4 regions of the Virgibacillus ainsalahensis genome follow, and region 1 is predicted to be linked to each of the others. Evidence: riboswitches for the same ligand, from Rfam matches in the RefSeq annotation. Region 1 holds a riboswitch; each other region holds the start of a gene.
What was found. Region 1 has a riboswitch for thiamine pyrophosphate ahead of ACZ427_RS11195 (thiamine phosphate synthase). Riboswitches for the same ligand answer to the same signal wherever they lie in the genome.
Positions count from the first base shown of each region.

Region 1 (4,641 bases):
ACTGATTCGTCAAATGTATCGGGTTTTTGTGTTGCCCCTATTATTAGGCTCCCGCCTGATTTCGGAACGATATATCCATCGGACGAAAAAATACTTGATGTTACAATGCGTCCATGATGGTGAACGGATAAACATTCTCCTTTTACTGGATGTGCATTTAAGGTTAACCCGGTTTTCTCGATAATTTGGCTGCTCCACGGTCCACCTGCCACAATAACTTCATCCGCAAAGAATATATCCGTTCCAGTTCTCACACCGGAAACACTGCCATTTTCCTTCACGAAATCAATTACTTCTGTATATTCAAGAAATTCCGCCCCTAAAACAGCTGCAGATTTTGCTAATGCTTGTGAGAAAAGCGGTGCTGAAACCTGTCCATCACGCGGCATGTACAAACCACCTGCAACAGTACCGGAAATTTCCGGCTCTCTCGCTTGTACCTGTGCCGTATTCAGTAATTCTGCGGTTTCTCCCTTCATTTCTTGAAATGAAGCGATCTTTTTTAAGTTTTCCATTTCTTCATCAGATTGAGCCACTCGTAAAATTCCGCTTTGCAGCAGTTCAATATCAATACCGGAAAGTAATTTTAACTCTTCTGCCAATTCAGGAAACATTTCCCTGCTTCTTCGTGCCATGGAGAACAGTGGACTATCTTCTGTAATTTCATTCTGAGCTCCTAGCATGCCGGCAGCAGCACGTGACGCTTTTTGTGCGATTCTTTCTTTTTCAATAACCAGTACGTGATAGTCACGTTTACTTAATTGAAAGGCAATCGAACAACCAATTACACCCCCGCCTACAACCACTGCATCATAACGTTTTTTCATCATCAGCCACCTTTCTTAATGCTTTGCGATATGCGATTACGTTTTTCATCGGATCATTTGCTAATAAAACACCAGATAATACTGCGATTCCACTTGCACCACTTTTGATGATATCTGGTGTGTTTTCAGGTGTTATACCACCAATGGCAATAACTGGTGTGCTTACATGCTGGACCACATCTTTCAACCCCTTTAGTCCATTTGGCTTCAGCCCGGGCTTGGATTGGGTTTCATATACATGTCCGTACAGTAAATAATCGGCGCCATGTTTGGAAGCGAAAAGGGCCTCATCCACCGAATGAACGGAACAGCCGATACATAAGTGGTCGTAAGGACTTCTTACCTCCGATACATTCATGCTGTTTTTACCTAATTGCACTCCCAGTGTTTTCATAGAATGAGCGACTTCCATCCGATCATTTACGATTATCTTTTCAGGTTGGATGCCTTTTGAGTCAAGTAATTCTATTGTTTCCACCAGTTTGATGTCGGACCATGATTTTTCCCTTAGGTGAAACACATTCACATATGGATTTATTATTTTAGCAATCGAAGCGAAGATTTCCGGTGTTTGTTGACCGGTTGAGATGATATGAAGCTCTCCTGGTGATTTTTTACGAGTATCGACAGAAACACCTCCTTAAAAATCATGCAGAAACGTAAAAAACCACTTCCCTTTGGTCAGGAAAGTGGTTTGAATGTAATATTATCTTCAAATTAGGAATAGACGTATCCATTCTTTCACTTCCCTACGCCGGCATCAACCGTATCAGGTTTAAAGAGTCCCAAAGTTACACTTTGATCTCAGCCCTTCTAAAAGGCACCCCTAGTGAATCGATTCTATTTAATTGTTAGTAGCATTATATCATTGGTACTAAAATTGTCAATAATTATTCTTTTCGTAAAGTAACCGTTTTCGATGCGGCTTCACGCTATTGAAAATAAACATCTTTTCCTTGTACACATTGAACCTACGAGAAACGCATTCTTACACGTCAATCCAGCTAATTGAACACTTCGATTCATGTTTTAACATTACTGATAACGGTTAAATTATACATAAAGTCAACATCCTATCCAATACTGCGAATGAGGTGATATCATGGCAAATCAAGAAAAAGAAAACAAACATAATGATGATTCCCTGGAACAAAAGCAAAAATCGAATGATCCAAATCAGGATATCGACCCACAAGGTGAACCAGACTCCAAACCACAGGAGAATTAATGATAGCCATAAAAGAAAATACCACATGTGTAAGGCAAGCCTGAAATCAAACAGGCTTGCCTTTTTCAGTTAGGAGTATAATGGTATCCTCCTAACTTTTATACAATTCGGTTTTTGCTCAATGGTACTGAACAGTTTTTTTAACTATGTGTTTCAGTCGCATACTTGTTTAAAAGTTTATCAAGTTGTTGGCTGCATTCTATTGTTCGATCATTTGCCAAACCATACTCCAGCCCGAGTTGAATCATTTCATTCTTTTTCATTAAAATATCTGTTGGCAAGTTGGATGGTACGGCTACGATTATTTGTTCCATCAATATTTCTTCCCTTCTTACATCTGCTTTCATTGGTTCAGATATTAGTTTGTTTAAAAACCCAACAAAAAATATTATGCCAACTTTTAATAAATGATGCAATAGATTCTACAAAAGTAGACATGAGTAGACAAAAATAATTTTCACCATTTCGGTTTTTGCATCAGAAAATTTTAATGAAATCAGAAAACATTGCTGCCTTAATCATGTTTTAATTGTAAATTGTCATATACAGGATAATATAAAGTAAAAAATGGGGATGAATTTTATGAACGCGTATGGAGATAATTGGGAGAATTACGGAATGGATTACCTGGAGGTCAAGAAGACATATGAAAAACCGATTCTATTTACCGTTTAGAATCGGTTTTTGGGATCACTTTGATATTGTATCGGTAATGACATATTACACCCTCACTTCCAAAAATTTGGTGGATTATCTTTTTCTGTGGAAATCCCCGTAAAATGTTGCATTTTTATCGATGAACTGTTCCAGTTTTTTAATTGCTTTTTTCATATAATCTCAACTTCCTTTCTATTTTTTTAATTACTGACGGTTAAGTCTTTCATAAGCATCTACATACAATTCCATGGAATCCTTTAGTAGTTCTTTTACTTTTTTCATCATGTTTATCTCCCCTTTCTTTTGATACTTTAATTATGGAAGAAAAGGGAGTTTTTTACAAAGTCCGTGGAATCGGTAACATTTCTCATGAAAACGAAAACAAATGAAATGAAAACGGGCACAACGCTTGTTTTCTTAAAATATCGCTTTTTTTCTCGGTTTATCTTGAAAATCGCTAGCAAAACGGTAAGGATTCATATCGAGCCCTCCCTCAGATAGGGGTTATTTGACAGACACATCCAGGACATCATCACTTTTTTCCTGGTTGTTCAATTGGATATAGTGATGAAGCGTATCAATCTTCGAAGTCTTCCCTTCTTTATTACGTAATCCCGGCTCGTATAACATTTGATTTTCAACCCCATAGCGTGGGCTAAAGAACACAGGCTAAGAACGCCCCGTCCTAGGGCAACGCCTATGTGACCAACATCGTGTTGGCCCGAGGCTGAAGCCGTGCCCACTAAAAAGCGAAGTATTCTGCTGAAGCGATTAGCGATTGTGATAGCGCTCTGGTTTAAAAGAAACGGAAGAAGCAAAATCACGATAAAGTTACGTCGCATTTTATATCAACTACGAAGGTTAATAAGCAACAAAATTTACGAAAGGATTCTTCAAAAAAACTAAGCTGTTACAAAAAATTATTTTGAACTCAAGTTATCCCGATTTACAGCTTGTGGCGGGCGTTCCAACCATCCATAATCAATTAAAATATTGGTTACATCTTCAACGTATAGTCCATTATCCATTAAAAAACGTGTATACATCCCACCTATATCACGTCTGCCGTTAAAAGATGCAGCATTCGCATATGTTCTAACTTTCATGGAAAACATCTCCATCTTATGAATCAGCATTAATTTATCCGAAAACGGTGAAATTGTAGAATCAGTAACCAAGTGATCCAAGCTCTCGCGAGAAGGTAAGTCATCTTTATGAAGTTTTTCTGTAAACGCCTCTACATGCTTATCAGCAATATTCTTTCCTCTTTTAAGTATCTGCTGAACGTTATCATCTTTGGCTACTTGACTAAAAGCAATCAGAAGAGCTCCACTTGTTACATCATTTTCAAGATTATCGTAAAGATGCGTGATTTCTAAAGCATGAAGAGGTCTCGTATCTCCAAAGAAACCCCTTAGATATTTTTGCTTTTGAACAAAATCAACTTTTTCAGGTATCGGAATTTCTGGCGGGGTCACGAAAAACCCTTTTTTCATTAAGACATTGTCAACTTCAGTTAAAAGTTTTACTGTAGATTGAAGGCAGTAGATAAAGAAGTTTTTTACATCATTTCGTCTCATTAAAGGTATTGCAATAGAATAAATACTCATTCCTGCTTTACCCATATATTTTAGATAGTGCAGGTAAAACTCATCTAAAAACAATCTCGGAGCATTTAAGTCCACGTCCCCTTCTGTAAAACCGATTGGTATTGGGAATTTTTCCTGAATAAATATTTCTTCAATCGTTTTCAGAAACGAGTTACATAAATTCAAAGCATCATTTAAAACTTCTTTTATATCCTGATCTTCAATATGTTGAAGATAATGTGTAAGAATGCATTTGGACATGGTATTTCCTGAATAAGTTGTCCAAAGTTTTCCCATTTCGGCAGATGTTAATCGAAAATCATGATTATTCTCCATTGTA
Region 1 covers NZ_AP043943.1:2,296,304-2,300,944, forward strand. Annotated here, with positions in the region: gene thiO (glycine oxidase ThiO) at 1-830, opposite strand, end outside; gene ACZ427_RS11195 (thiamine phosphate synthase) at 811-1,353, opposite strand; TPP riboswitch at 1,557-1,665, opposite strand; gene ACZ427_RS11200 (hypothetical protein) at 1,930-2,055, shown strand; gene ACZ427_RS11205 (aspartyl-phosphate phosphatase Spo0E family protein) at 2,196-2,402, opposite strand; gene ACZ427_RS11210 (hypothetical protein) at 3,217-3,342, opposite strand; gene ACZ427_RS11215 (DUF3231 family protein) at 3,633-4,637, opposite strand.

Region 2 (4,641 bases), 860 kb from region 1:
TTTACTTAGTACAGCAACTACCATGCCAGCGAACAGGACGATATCCAGTATTTTTTTATTTTATCCGTTCTCCCACCTCATCTAATTATTCATCCAGCTCTCGTTTTCTATATACTGCAACTGTTAAAATTAATGTTCCGATAAACCAGGAAGTAATAATTAAAAGTGGTGTCCAATGATCGTTTATCCCAGATCCTTCCTGTGCTCCTGCAGCAATATATCCCAATTGAATACTCGGCAGATATTCGATAAATGATAGCACAGGGTATTTCTCTGTAACTGACAATAGAATAGATCCAAACCCAAAAATAAATAGTATGGGCATAATCACAACAGAGGCCTCTACTACTGTCTTTGTGACCAGCCCTAAAAGTGTCCCCAGCGTAAGATAAAATAATATCGAAATACCAATGGCAACAGAAATAAGTGGTATATTTCCCGATTCATACCCAGTAAGCACCATACAAAGGATAAGCGTTAGTACTGTCAAGAGGAAGGTTGCCAGGCTCTTCCCTGTCAATATTTCTATAACTGTTGCAGGTGAGAGCATTAGTCCTCTCAGCGTGTTTTTCTCCTTTTCCTCTGCGATAATCGCACATTGAATAAAGGAAGTGACCACCGCCAATGTTAAATTGATGACCAGCATATGGACTTCAATTGACGTTGTCTCGTCTCTTCCATATATAACAGCAAAGAAAATCGGCAAAAGAAGTGTGGTAGATATATACAAGTTTTTCGATAAGTCCTTTAAGTCCTTTTGAAAAATGGCATAAATTCGTTTCATTGATGATGTCATATTAACTCCCTCCCGGTTACTTTCACAAAAATATCTCCTAACGTTGGCTCATTCGAATGAATGGAGACAATTTCGTCTCTGGACATATACTGATATAATTCGTCTGCGCCTTTATCCCCGCCTGGAATAACCAGTCTCCGTCCATCTTTTAATTCTATTGTGATGTTTGAGTCAGCAAACTGTCTGCGAAGCTTTTTCGGTTCATCCATCAGCCTGATTTTTCCTTTATTAAGGAAGGCAACCCTGTCACATAGATCCTCTGCCTCACTCATGTCATGTGTCGTTAAAAATATTGTTGTTCCCTTTTCATTTAACCTCCGCAGACCTTCATGGATGTGCCTGGAATTGGCAGGATCCAATGCTGAGGTTGGTTCATCCAGAAAGAGAAGCTCCGGTTCATGCAGGAAAGCCCTTGCCAAGAGGACACGCTGCAGCATACCTTTAGATAATTTTGTCACCTGCTTTTTAGAATCAGCGGTTAGATTAACCATTTCCAGCACCTCACTGATTCTACCTGCCGACACATTGTATAAATCGCTATAAAGCTTTAAATTATCAAAGATAGTTAACCGATTATAAAGTCCACTATTATCCGTAATTACGCCAAATTTTTTTCGATATTTCGGTTTATTTAACGATGTAGTCGCCAAATGAAACACAGATGCTCTCCCGGATGACGGAGCGAGTTGACCAGTCAGAATTTTGATGGTTGTGGTTTTTCCTGAACCACTTGGACCAAGAAACCCAAAAGTTTCCCCTTTCCCCACATGAAAATTAACATCTTCCAATGCCGCTTGATTCCTAAACTTTTTTTCCAGACCTTTTACTTCAATCACATTTTCCAAACTTATTCCTCCCTACTGATCACTTTTACTTGTGACTTTAGAATAGGAGAAATAGGAGAGAATAACATCATATTTTCCGTGAAAAGAGCAAATCAGGGGTTGAATGGAGCTTATTTCAAGCCCAGCATATCCTTTAATTTCGCCATCTTTGTTTTCGATAATGGGATGGTCGATTTTTCTTTGTCCTCAAGAATCAAACTGTAGCTGTTTCGTGTCCATGTGATTACTTCCCGCACTTTTTGCAGGTTTACAATGTAGGAGCGATGGCACCTGAAGAAACCATAATGTTGTAATCGTTTTTCCAAATCATTTAGTGTGAATAAACTGGGAAAGGGTTCCCCTTTTATGTAAATATTTGATTGTCCTTCACTACTCTCAATATAATCAATTTCCGGTGGATCAAATAAGATAATCTTCTCGTTTACTTTTGTTGGGATTTTATTAAATTGAATCGGCTCAGTTTCCGGTTCTTTCTCATCATTTTCAAGTTCAGGCTCAACTTCTTCATTTGAATTGCCCTCTTCCTCCCCACCAAGTTCAATCTGACGTAACCCATCTTCATCCAACCGGTAAACCGAATCGGCAAAAGTAATTGCACTTTCCATATTTCCAGTCAACACAAGGATAGCCTTCCCTTCCTGCTGCAGTTTCTTAAGGATATTTATTAATACATGCTTTGTTTCTATATCTGTATTTAGGTCAGGTTCCTCTAGCAGAAACAAAGCTGGATCTTGAAACAACAAACGTGAAAAATGAACCCGCCGTTTTTCAGAAACAGATAGACTGTTTACTTTTGAATTTTTTATGGCCCCCAACTGTGTCAATTCCAGAATTTGATCAATCGTTTGATCAGCATCGTATAATTCCTTATAAAATTTGAAATGATCCTTTACGGTTAGCCGGCCATATAGCCCATCTTCAAAAAAGCAAAAACCGATTTGCTTAAAAAATGTCTCTTTATTTTTTGTAATGTTTTCATCCTTCACCAAAACTTCTCCTCCTAAGTTGGAGGATTTACCTGTAAACATATTCAAAAGTGTATGACGTACATTCAACGTTGAGTAAATCGCCGTTATTTCCGATTTATTAACCTTTAGATGAAAGGAAGGAAATAAAAGCGTATCCTTATCATGCTTTTCTATTATTTCCATCGATAAGACTGTCACGAAATCATCCTTTCCTTAGACCGCTTCTTTACTTATACCATTTTCTCATACGAGATTACTATACTACTATTTGTTTCATTATACTAAACGAAGGAGAAACTTCTTATAAATACTTACTTAAGGATATGAAAAAATGCAAGCAGTAACATTTCAAAGTAAAGTGGGAAGTAATTTTCAAGCCTTAATATGACAAATGGATATTTGTTTGTTATGATTAAAAAAGGATAATTAAATAAAAACAACTACTAGGGGTGCCCGAATGCATGGGCTGAGAGGAAAGCCGACGATACTTTCCGACTCTTATGGACCTGATCTGGATTATACCAGCGGAGGGAAGTAGTCAGACATTTATAGTCTAATCTATTTTCAGCTTATCAAAGCCAGGTCCATCATGGATCTGGCTTTTTTCGTTGTGCGCCTATAGAGAGAGGAGAAACAATGAATCGAACTCGTTTAATGACAACAATGGCTGTTTTTGTAGCTATCGGAACAATCACAGCACAATTAGTATGGTTTCCTGCAGGTGTGGCAAGAGCATATCCTGTTCAACATGCGGTCAATGTTATGGCTGCAGTCATGCTGGGTCCTGGGCCTGCTGTAATTATTGCATTTATGATCGGTTTGCTTCGTAACATGCTGGGACTTGGAACATTAATGGCATTTCCTGGAGGCATGGTCGGAGCGTTTTTAGCTGGATATCTCTATAAAAAGTTCGGTAAAAAAGGCTGGGCAGCTGTGGGAGAAGCTTTTGGCAGTGGAATTGTTGGGGCATTATTTGCCGTCCCCTTTGCAGCTATTCTAATGGGGAGTTCTCTTGGTGCATTTGCCTTTATCCCGCCATTTCTTGTGAGCAGCGTTACAGGCGCACTCATTGGCTGGTTTTTAATTTCAAAAATAAATAACAAAAATCTTTTACGCTATTAAAGGAGGATGTATTAAATGAAAAATGTCGCTTGTGCACTTACAATAGCCGGCACTGATCCCAGTGGCGGAGCAGGAATCCACGCAGATTTAAAAACTTTCCAGGAATTACAGAGCTATGGGATGTCCGTAATCACTTCTGTTGTTGCACAGAATACAACAGGTGTGCAGCATGTCCACCATCTGCCAATTGAGATGATTGAACAACAGATCGACTCCGTTATTTCCGATTTGCCTGTTCATGCATTAAAAACAGGAATGATTGCGAATATTGATATGATGGAAATCATCGCAGAAAAAGTTGTTCGTATCCAGGCACCTTATGTCATGGACCCTGTCATGGTTGCCACAAGTGGAGATGCGTTAATTGAACAAAAAGCCCAGCAATATTTATGTCAGCATCTTTTGCCATTAACAACACTGGTGACACCTAATATCCCGGAAGCAGAATTTATCACTGGTGAAACGATTGAAACGACAGATGATATGAAACAGGCAGCAGAACAAATTGTAGAAAAGTTCGGTGCTGATGCTGCTTTAGTTAAAGGCGGACACATGCAAGGAAAAGCTGTCGATTTTTTATATGATGGCTCAAACATCCATACCTTTTCAGCTGAACGAATCAACACTAAAAACACACATGGGACCGGTTGCACGTATTCAGCTGCCATTACTGCCTATTTAAGTCAGGGAGTATCTTTAAAAGAAGCCGTAAAACAAAGCAAGCATTTCGTAACAGAAGCTATCCGGCATGCATTCCCCCTTGGAGCCGGGAGCGGTCCTACTAATCATTGGGCTATAAGGAAAGCAGGTGTAAAAGAATGAATGCAAATATCATTAACAAAGTAAGAGAAAATAATCCGCTTATCCATCATTTGACCAACCAGGTCGTCATAAACTTCAGTGCAAACGG
Region 2 covers NZ_AP043943.1:3,154,103-3,158,743, forward strand. Annotated here, with positions in the region: gene ACZ427_RS15555 (ABC transporter permease) at 86-796, opposite strand; gene ACZ427_RS15560 (ABC transporter ATP-binding protein) at 793-1,641, opposite strand; gene ACZ427_RS15565 (LytTR family transcriptional regulator DNA-binding domain-containing protein) at 1,752-2,792, opposite strand; TPP riboswitch at 3,045-3,159, shown strand; gene thiW (energy coupling factor transporter S component ThiW) at 3,246-3,731, shown strand; gene thiD (bifunctional hydroxymethylpyrimidine kinase/phosphomethylpyrimidine kinase) at 3,747-4,553, shown strand; gene thiM (hydroxyethylthiazole kinase) at 4,550-4,641, shown strand, end outside.
Region 2: linked by a shared signal. The riboswitch ahead of thiW (energy coupling factor transporter S component ThiW) and the one ahead of ACZ427_RS11195 (thiamine phosphate synthase) in region 1 are both predicted to bind thiamine pyrophosphate.

Region 3 (4,641 bases), 820 kb from region 1:
GGCAAAACCAATGATTGATGAAGGATGCCTGGATGGTGTCGATGTCATCTATGGAGCACATGTAATGTCAACAGAGGAATTCGGGACAGTTACAGCAAAAGCGGGATATGCTTCTTCTGCACAGGATGATTTTTTTATTAAAATACATGGAAAAGGTGGCCATGGATCTGAGCCGCATCTTACGGTTGATCCATTAGTGACAGGCAGTCAGTTAGTGGTAAACCTCCAGCAGATTGTCAGCCGTAGAGTGGATCCACAAAGTTCGGCAGCAGTGACAGTTGGTTCTTTTGTCAGTGGGGACGCGACAAATGTTATCCCCGATACTGCCACGATTAAGGGAACGGTTCGCACCTTTGATGAACAGTCCAGGGCAGTCATTGAGAAATCGATGGAACAGATTGTAAGGTCTACCTGTGAAGCCGCCGGAGCAGACGTTGATTTTGATTATATTAAAGACTGTCCCTCCATTTGGAATGATCCTGAGGAAACAAAAATCGTTCAGGATAAAGCAGCCGCAATCTTTGGAGAAGATAACCTGGATAGAAAAAGTCCAATGAACGGAAGTGAGGACTTTTCCTTCTATCAAAAGGAAATACCTGGAGTGTACTTTAATGTAGGTGGAGGCAACTCGGAGATTAATGCAATCTATCCACATCATCATCCAAAGTTTAAGGTTGACGAGCGGGCGATGATTAATATTGGGAAGATGTTTCTAAAGATTATAATGGATTAGAGATCATTATTTTCAAAAGAATGAAGAACAATTACAAAGAGAAAAAACAGCGAAGAATTATGAATTCATTCGCTCTGTTGTACAATAATCTTTTTATTTATAGCTGAGAGAGTAAAGCTCCAGTCACTAGTCTAAAGTGACTGGAGCTTTTTAAATGTCTGTTATTGATAAAAATTGTTTTATATTAAAAATTAAAGTCAACCTCTTTGTCCGTCTGTTTTTCCACGCCTTTCATATAATCAATTCTGCGTTGTGCAGAAGTTTGACTGACCTGCTCATCTGCATGGTAGGAGGATCTTACGAGCGGTCCTGCTTCACAATGGCGGAAGCCTTTTTTTAGAGCGATTTCTTTTAACTCCTCAAATTCATCCGGGTGATAGTAACGCTCGACCATCAAATGCTTTTTCGTCGGTTGCAGGTATTGTCCAATTGTAAGGATGTCTACATCATGCGCTAATAGGTCATCCATAGCCTGAATGATTTCTTCTTTTTCTTCTCCTAGACCAACCATAATGCTGGATTTTGTTGGCGTGTTAGGAGCAATTTCTTTTACCCGCTGCAAGAGTTGCAGTGACCTGTCATACATTGCAATAGCTCTTACTTTTTTCGTCAATCTGCGTACGGTCTCAATATTATGATTGAATATGTCCGGTTCACTATCCATTAGTGTGTGAAGGCTTTCATAATCCCCCTTCATATCGGAAGGAAGAATTTCAATCGTACCACCAGGGTTTTGTTTGCGGATTTCACGAACTGTTTCCGCAAATACTGCTGCGCCGCCATCTTTTAAATCATCACGAGCGACGGCTGTAACGACAGTATGCTTTAATCCCATTACTGCAACAGACTCAGCAACCCGTTTTGGCTCTCCCCAGTCCAGTTCATTAGGCAGACCGGTTTTCACCGCACAAAACCGGCAACCCCGAGTACACGTATCTCCCAAAATCATAAATGTAGCAGTTTTTCGTTCGCTCCAGCATTCATGGATATTTGGGCAGCGTGCTTCTTCACAAACTGTATTTAATTTTTTATCGCGCATTAAGTGTTTAAGCTTTCTGTATGATTCATTGGTGTTGATTTTTGTCTTAAGCCATTCAGGTTTACGTATGTACTCTGCTTGTTTTGCCATTGATTACTCGCTCCTTCGATGTATTATTATTCCATGATTCACTGGCATATTTTACACTTGCTAAATGGTATACTTCTTCCCACATGTCCTTAGATAGTTCTATTGGTTGAAAACTTATATCTAATCCTGTCTGAAATCCTTTTTTGAAAGCAGTTGTCATCATTTCATACGTATGCTGTTTTCCTGTCAGATCGTTGATAGTAGTTGCTTTATTTACAAAGGAATTTCGCTTTCTTTGCCGGATTTTCTCTGACGGGAAATTAAACATATCAAATAACATTTTTGTGTCGATGCTCATAGGTATAGACCCATGCTGCAGAAGGACACCTTTTTTTCTCGTTTGTGCATTTCCCGAGATCTTCTTGCCATCAACAATCATTTCGTAGGATGCTGGGTTTTCAAAGCAAATATCCGTTCTTTCCCTGTTCAATCGCCTTTCTGGCATAGCGAAATCAGCTTGGATACCTAAATTTCTATACCCTTCCAGAACACCCTTTGTTAACACATAGTAGGCTTCTGTTACTGATTTTGGAATCGATGGATCATCTTCTGAGATAACAAGGCTATAGGTAAGTTCATTATCATGTAAAACAGCACTGCCACCGGTTAATCGGCGGACAAATTGGCAGGTATACTTTTCTAGAGCAGTAAAATCAATAGATTTGGCAGTTTTTTGAAAATGCCCGATAGATAGACTTGGTGCTGACCATCCATAAAAGCGCAATGTAGGAGGGATTTCACCTTTGCCATGCCAATTCAGTAAAGATTCATCTAAAGCCATATTTACTGCTGCATCGGCAATTCCACTATCCAAAAAACCCCATTGTTTCTCCACAATTAATCACCTCCGAGAATAAATTTGGACACAAGGGGAGGCATAACACAAACGTGAAATGTTTTAATACGATAATGTTTGGCTTCGTACGATTCTATCTAAAAAAAGACAGCAATTCCTTAAGGTTGCAGTCTTTTTTGGCAGTTAAGAAGTATAAAACTTTCTTACTGCATAAGTGCGGGCTAATTTGTCACAAGGGCTTGGAAAAAGCCAAGTTCTAATATCAACTGCACTTTCCCACGCTAGTATTATCTAATTCGGGTGCAAAGGTCAGAATAATCGCATTCCTCTCAGTCAGTTTTACGGCTCCCTTAGTGCTAATTTTTATACAAATTCCACTTTTATCCTATCTTATAGTTGTCAGAATGTAAAATAATTAACGCTATTTTCGATCTATTATTATTTTTAAGTTAAAGGTAAAAAAAGAAGGGGGAGAAACAAGTATATTCATTTCTCCTGAGAGCTATTAACTCTTTACTTCCTGCTTCAGACTCCTGTTAATTAAATGTTTAACCTCTGCCTCTTTACCTTCATGTAATAAATCAACGATTTTACTGCCCACGATGACACCATCACAATTTTTACTAAGTTCACGTGCTTGCTCGTCATTGGAAACCCCAAAGCCTGCCAGTACAGGAACAGAACTATTCTCTTTTAACATCTTTAGAAATGCTGTTACATCCGTGTGATGTGCTGCACGTGCTCCAGTTGTCCCAACGACGGAAACGGCGTAGAGGAAGCCTTCTGATTTTTTTGCCAGCGTAACTAACCGGGATTTTGGACTTGTCATCGCAGCCAGTTGGATAAAGGCAATATCGTTCTCTTTTAAATGTGCATCAATCAAATTTTCTTCCTCCAGCGGCAGGTCGGGAATGATTACTCCGTCCACTCCGGCCAGTCTGCACGCTTTTGCAAAGTTTTCCACCCCATAAACAAAAATCGGATTAATATATGTCATTAATATAATAGGGATGGAACGATTTTCTTTGAAAGATTGCAGTTTTTCCAGCACCTTTGATAGGGATGTGCCATTTTTTCGTGCGCGAATCCCTGCTTCTTGTATCGTTGGTCCGTCAGCCACAGGATCAGAAAATGGGATTCCCAGTTCAATTGCTGCTGCACCGGATTCTTGGAGGAAAGAAATTCGTTCCTCCAATATATCCAAACCACCGTCACCTGCCATTATATACGGGATGAACAAGTTCTGATTGTCTGCTTGCTTAAGTTGAAAAGCCTGTTCCATTTGTTGTTTACCCATATTAGTTTTCCTCCAATCTGTCTTTTACTTGCTCAACATCCTTATCCCCTCTGCCGGACAGGCAAATAACCAGAGTTTCTTCCTGTTTCATGTCTTTTGCCAGTTTTAATGCATAAGCAACAGCGTGGGCGCTTTCCAGTGCAGGGATAATACCTTCCGTCTTTGAAAGATATTGAAATGCCTCCAAGGCTTCATCATCTGTAATCGATGTATAGGTTACCCGGTCGTTTTCATGTAAATGACTATGTTCTGGTCCTACTCCGGGATAATCAAGTCCTGCTGAGATGGAGAAGGCTTCTTCAATTTGACCATCATCGTCTTGAAGCAGATGTGTGAGTGTTCCATGCAGGACACCAACTTTTCCTCCAGATAATGTAGCTGCATGTTTGTTGGTTGCCAATCCAGCTCCACCTGCCTCAACTCCGAATAATTTTACATGTTCATCTTCAATAAATGGGTGGAACATACCCATTGCATTACTCCCTCCGCCAACACAAGCGACAACGGCATCTGGTAAACTATCAGTCTGATCAATCATCTGCTGTTTTGTTTCCTTGCCGATAACAGATTGAAGGTCACGCACGATTTTTGGAAAGGGGTGTGGTCCGACAACGGAGCCTATAATATAGTGGGTATCATTCACATTGCTTACCCAGTATCGTAAAGCTTCGTTGACAGCATCTTTT
Region 3 covers NZ_AP043943.1:3,111,581-3,116,221, reverse strand. Annotated here, with positions in the region: gene ACZ427_RS15355 (M20 metallopeptidase family protein) at 1-733, shown strand, start outside; gene lipA (lipoyl synthase) at 918-1,862, opposite strand; gene ACZ427_RS15345 (lipoate--protein ligase family protein) at 1,834-2,697, opposite strand; TPP riboswitch at 2,915-3,020, opposite strand; gene trpA (tryptophan synthase subunit alpha) at 3,164-3,955, opposite strand; gene trpB (tryptophan synthase subunit beta) at 3,957-4,641, opposite strand, start outside.
Region 3: linked by a shared signal. The riboswitch ahead of ACZ427_RS15345 (lipoate--protein ligase family protein) and the one ahead of ACZ427_RS11195 (thiamine phosphate synthase) in region 1 are both predicted to bind thiamine pyrophosphate.

Region 4 (4,641 bases), 690 kb from region 1:
AATATATTGCAGGAAATTTACCAGGGTTTCTTTTTAGCCCCACATATTGTAGGAGAAGCTTTGAAAGGCGCTGTGTTTACAGCAAGATTTTTAGAAATGGTTGGTTATACCACATCACCATCTTATCGAACGAAGCGGACAGATTTGATTCAGTCGGTAACATTTAATGACCCTGATCAAATGATAGCTTTCTGTCAGGCTATTCAGGAATATTCACCAATCAACTCCTTTGTAACACCGTATCCGAGTGATATGCCGGGTTATGAGGACAATGTAATTATGGCTGCAGGAACTTTTATTCAAGGGTCAAGTATTGAGCTATCTGCAGACGGACCAATCAGGGAGCCGTATATAGCTTTTGTACAAGGTGGACTGACTTATGCACATGTAAAAATAGCGTTAACACAATCAATTAACGTTCTTATAAAAAAAGGTTATTTGGTTTTATAAAAGGGTATAAGGTATAAGTAAACTTACTAATCAATTTGATGTCAGTAATCCTAACATCAAATTGACATAATACCTCACATATAATATTATCATTATATAAAGAAAAAGGGGGTCATACTATGAATGATCAAGAGCGTCGTTCTATGCCCTTGTTTGGAATCGGTATTGTGATTAAGCTTACAGAGTTAACAGCAAGACAGATTCGGTATTACGAAGAACACAGCTTAATTCATCCTGAGCGGACGTCAGGTAATCAGCGGTTATTCTCTTTTAATGATGTTGACAAGTTGTTGGAAATCAAAAATTTATTGGATAAAGGGCTTAATATAGCTGGTATTAAATCACTGTTAATATCTCAAAGGGAAGTGTTAGAAAATAAAACTCAGACATCGGACATTTCTGATAGAAAACTGAGAAAAATACTCAGAGATGAATTAACTGAAGCTGGAAGACATGGAAAAGCCAGCCTTAGACAAGGCGAGTTGTCCAGATTTTTTATCAAGCATTAGAAGGTTGTAGCGATTGAGGGCTATAATAAGGATATATACATATTTAGTAGCCGGAAAATTTCAATCATATACTTCATATAAAAATTAGGAGGAGAATGAATGGGAGCGAAATTTACAAAAGATGAAATTCTTAAACAAATTGAAGAGGAAAACGTAAGGTTTATCCGCTTACAATTTACTGACATGTTGGGAACTATAAAAAATGTGGAAATTCCACTCAGTCAGCTGGATAAAGCTTTAGATAACAAAATGATGTTTGATGGATCTTCGATTGAAGGGTTTGTTCGTATCGAAGAATCTGATATGTATCTTTACCCGGATGTAGATACTTTCGTTGTATTCCCATGGACATCGGACAAAGGAAAAGTTGCTCGCTTTATTTGTGATATTTATAATGCAGATGGAACACCTTTCGAAGGATGCCCCAGATATAATTTGAAACGAAATTTAAAGAAAATGGAAGAACTGGGCTTTGACGCTTTTAATATTGGGACAGAACCGGAATTCTTTTTGTTCAAATTGGATGAAAACGGTGATCCTTCATTAGACCTTAATGACCATGGAGGTTATTTCGATTTAGCCCCTACAGACCTAGGAGAAAACTGTAGAAGAGACATTGTTCTGGAATTGGAGGATATGGGATTTGAAATTGAGGCATCTCACCATGAAGTGGCTCCGGGACAGCATGAAATTGATTTTAAATATGCAGATGCCATACGACACGCGGATGATATCCAGACATTTAAATTAGTTGTAAAAACGATTGCGAGAAAACATAACTTACATGCAACATTTATGCCCAAACCTCTATTTGGTGTAAACGGCTCAGGAATGCATGTTAATATGTCTTTATTTAAAAATGGAGAAAACGCGTTTTTTGATACAAAAGGGGAATTACAGTTAAGTGACGTGGCATACCAATTTACTGCTGGGGTTATTAAACACGCAACTAACTTTACCGCTGTAACCAACCCTACAGTTAATTCTTACAAACGACTTGTTCCTGGTTTTGAAGCGCCATCTTACGTGGCATGGTCTGCATCAAACAGAAGCCCGTTAGTCCGCGTTCCTAAGTCAAGAGGGGTCAGTACAAGAATTGAAGCAAGAAGTGTCGATCCTTCTGCCAATCCATATTTAGCATTGGCTGTATTACTTGCTGCCGGTTTGGATGGTGTGGAAAATAAACTAACACCACCAAGCCCTGTAGACCGCAACATTTACGTAATGACGAAAGAGGAAAGAGAAGAAAATGGCATTAAAGATTTACCTTCGACTTTATTAGGTGCATTGGAAGAATTACAGAAAAATGAGGTAATTGTAAAAGCAATGGGGGAACACTTATATGAACACTTTATAGAGGCAAAGGAAATTGAGTGGGATATGTTTAGAACTACCGTACATCCTTGGGAGAGAGAGCAGTATCTGACCACTTACTAATTTTGAAGTTATGTAGTATTCTATAAAAAAATAAAAATGTCATCACCACTAGGGGAGCTATATGCTGAGAGAAGAACTTTCGACCCTTAGAACCTGATCTAGTTTGTACTAGCGTAGGGAAGTGGAGTGAATCTATTATTTGTTGAAATTTCTTCTCATATTTCTTCCTAAATAGAAGTCACCCACTACCACGGGTGGCTTTTTTGTATATTAGGGGGATTTAGAGATGGTGCTAGAAAAAAAGGGTGCGACTGTAACAGTGGGGGTGGAAGAAAAACTTTCACCTGCAAAAGGTTTCCTCTTTGGTTTGCAGCATGTTTTTGTATCCAACGTCTGGCTTGATCCGATTTATGTTGCAGCTTTAATCGGTTTACCATTGGGGTTATCAGCCAATATGGTAAATGCAATCTTTATTGCCGCGGGTCTCGTTACGCTGATTCAAGCGACGAAATTCGTCCGTTTGCCTGTCATTCAAGGTCCATCAGCAGCTTTTGATGCACTGATAATCAGTGCTGGTAAATCGGGGAATTTAGCGGCTGCGGGTGGTGGGATTATTGTAAGTGCTATTATTGTTTTCTTTTTGGCAATCACCGGTATGTTAAGCCGGATGAAGTCCTTCTTCACCCCGGTTGTCACCGGAACCGTAATTTTTATCGTAGGAGTTGCCCTTTCTAGTTTTACTTTAGAGTTATTTTTAGGCGGAACCTCTAGTTCGGAAACATTTCTTGACGGTGGAATTTTAACGATGTCGATCGCTACGTCACTCATTGTCCTTTTATTGTCCAATTTTGGCCAAGGAAAGTTACGTTCTTATTCATTCTTAATTGCCCTGGTAATAGGGGATCTCATCGGGCTTATGCTTGGGTATATTGATTTTTCTGTTATCACCGAGAGCGGTTGGATCGGTTTACCGCATTTTCTTCCCTATGGTGCACTTACGTTTGATTGGGTCACGTTCGGTGCTTTCTTTTTTGCTTACATCGTGGCAGTAATTGAGGCGATGGGGGTTTATCATGCCGCTGCTGAAATGGTTGATGTAAAGTTGGATGACAAGCGGATTCGTGGCGGGTTTGCCGGGGAGTCTATAGGTTCGTTGGCATCTACACTAATCGGAGGGTTCCCGACTACGGCTTACGGTCAAAACGTTGGTTTAATTCGCTTGACAGGCGTAGGATCGCGCCATGCTGTAAAAGTAGCTGCAGTTATTTTCCTTGTATTAGGCTTTGTACCGAAAGCAGGTGCGTTACTAGCTGTAACGCCACATGCTGTGGTAGGAGGAATCTTTTTACCGGCTGCCGCGTCGCTCATTTTCACGGGACTGAATATTCTAGGCGGGATGAAAAAGACGGACGCAAACTTTATGATTGCCGGCCTTTCCATTTTATTGGCTATTGCCTTACCGGACTTTTTTGTGAAGGTTGAAGGCGGAGTGGGTGATTTTCTTGGTAACACCATTTTAGTCGGAGGAGTAAGTGCGATTATATTACAACTTATACTGATTCAGCTCCCGGGTTGGTTCAGTTTTAAAAAAGGAGGAAAAAAATAATGAGACAACAGACAAAGCAGATTATTGATCAAATTCTTTCTTATATTAACAAATCGGATGTAGAGGAAACAGACTTTCAAGCGTTGGCATTAAAACTATTCTCTTACCAATTCGAATACAACCTTCCATATAAAAAATATTGCCAAAAAAGGAGGAAAACACCCCTGACGATCCAACACTGGCAGGAGATTCCTGCTTTGCCAATCCAAGCATTTAAGGAGTTAACTTTATCCTGTGAGTCAACAAATGAACCCGAAGCTGTGTTTTTGACTAGTGGCACGACAAATGCTCAGAAACAGGGACAACATATTCATCCTACTTTAGAAGTATGGGATACATCGATGAAGACTGCGTTTAATCAATTTGTTTTACCAGATCAAAAGGCAATGACCATTTATGTGATCTCTCCTGCTGAAGACTTGAATCAACAGTCTTCCTTGTCCCGCTATTTGACGATGGCGGTTAAGCATTTTGGTAAAGAAGACAGCAATTATTTTTTCAAAGAAGACGGGCTTGATATGGAGGCATTGACCACAGCTTTAAAAGAAAGTGAAAAGAAACAAGAACCTGTTTTACTGATGGGCGCTTCTTCCGCTTATGTTCACTTTTTAGATTATTGCAGGGAGAACGGTCTCACGTTCCAACTTACAGAAGGTAGTCGGATATTTGATACAGGCGGCTTTAAAGGAAAATCCCGTG
Region 4 covers NZ_AP043943.1:1,603,983-1,608,623, forward strand. Annotated here, with positions in the region: gene ACZ427_RS07640 (methionine gamma-lyase family protein) at 1-450, shown strand, start outside; gene ACZ427_RS07645 (MerR family transcriptional regulator) at 570-959, shown strand; gene glnA (type I glutamate--ammonia ligase) at 1,059-2,396, shown strand; TPP riboswitch at 2,437-2,533, shown strand; gene ACZ427_RS07655 (solute carrier family 23 protein) at 2,623-3,942, shown strand; gene ACZ427_RS07660 (LuxE/PaaK family acyltransferase) at 3,942-4,641, shown strand, end outside.
Region 4: linked by a shared signal. The riboswitch ahead of ACZ427_RS07655 (solute carrier family 23 protein) and the one ahead of ACZ427_RS11195 (thiamine phosphate synthase) in region 1 are both predicted to bind thiamine pyrophosphate.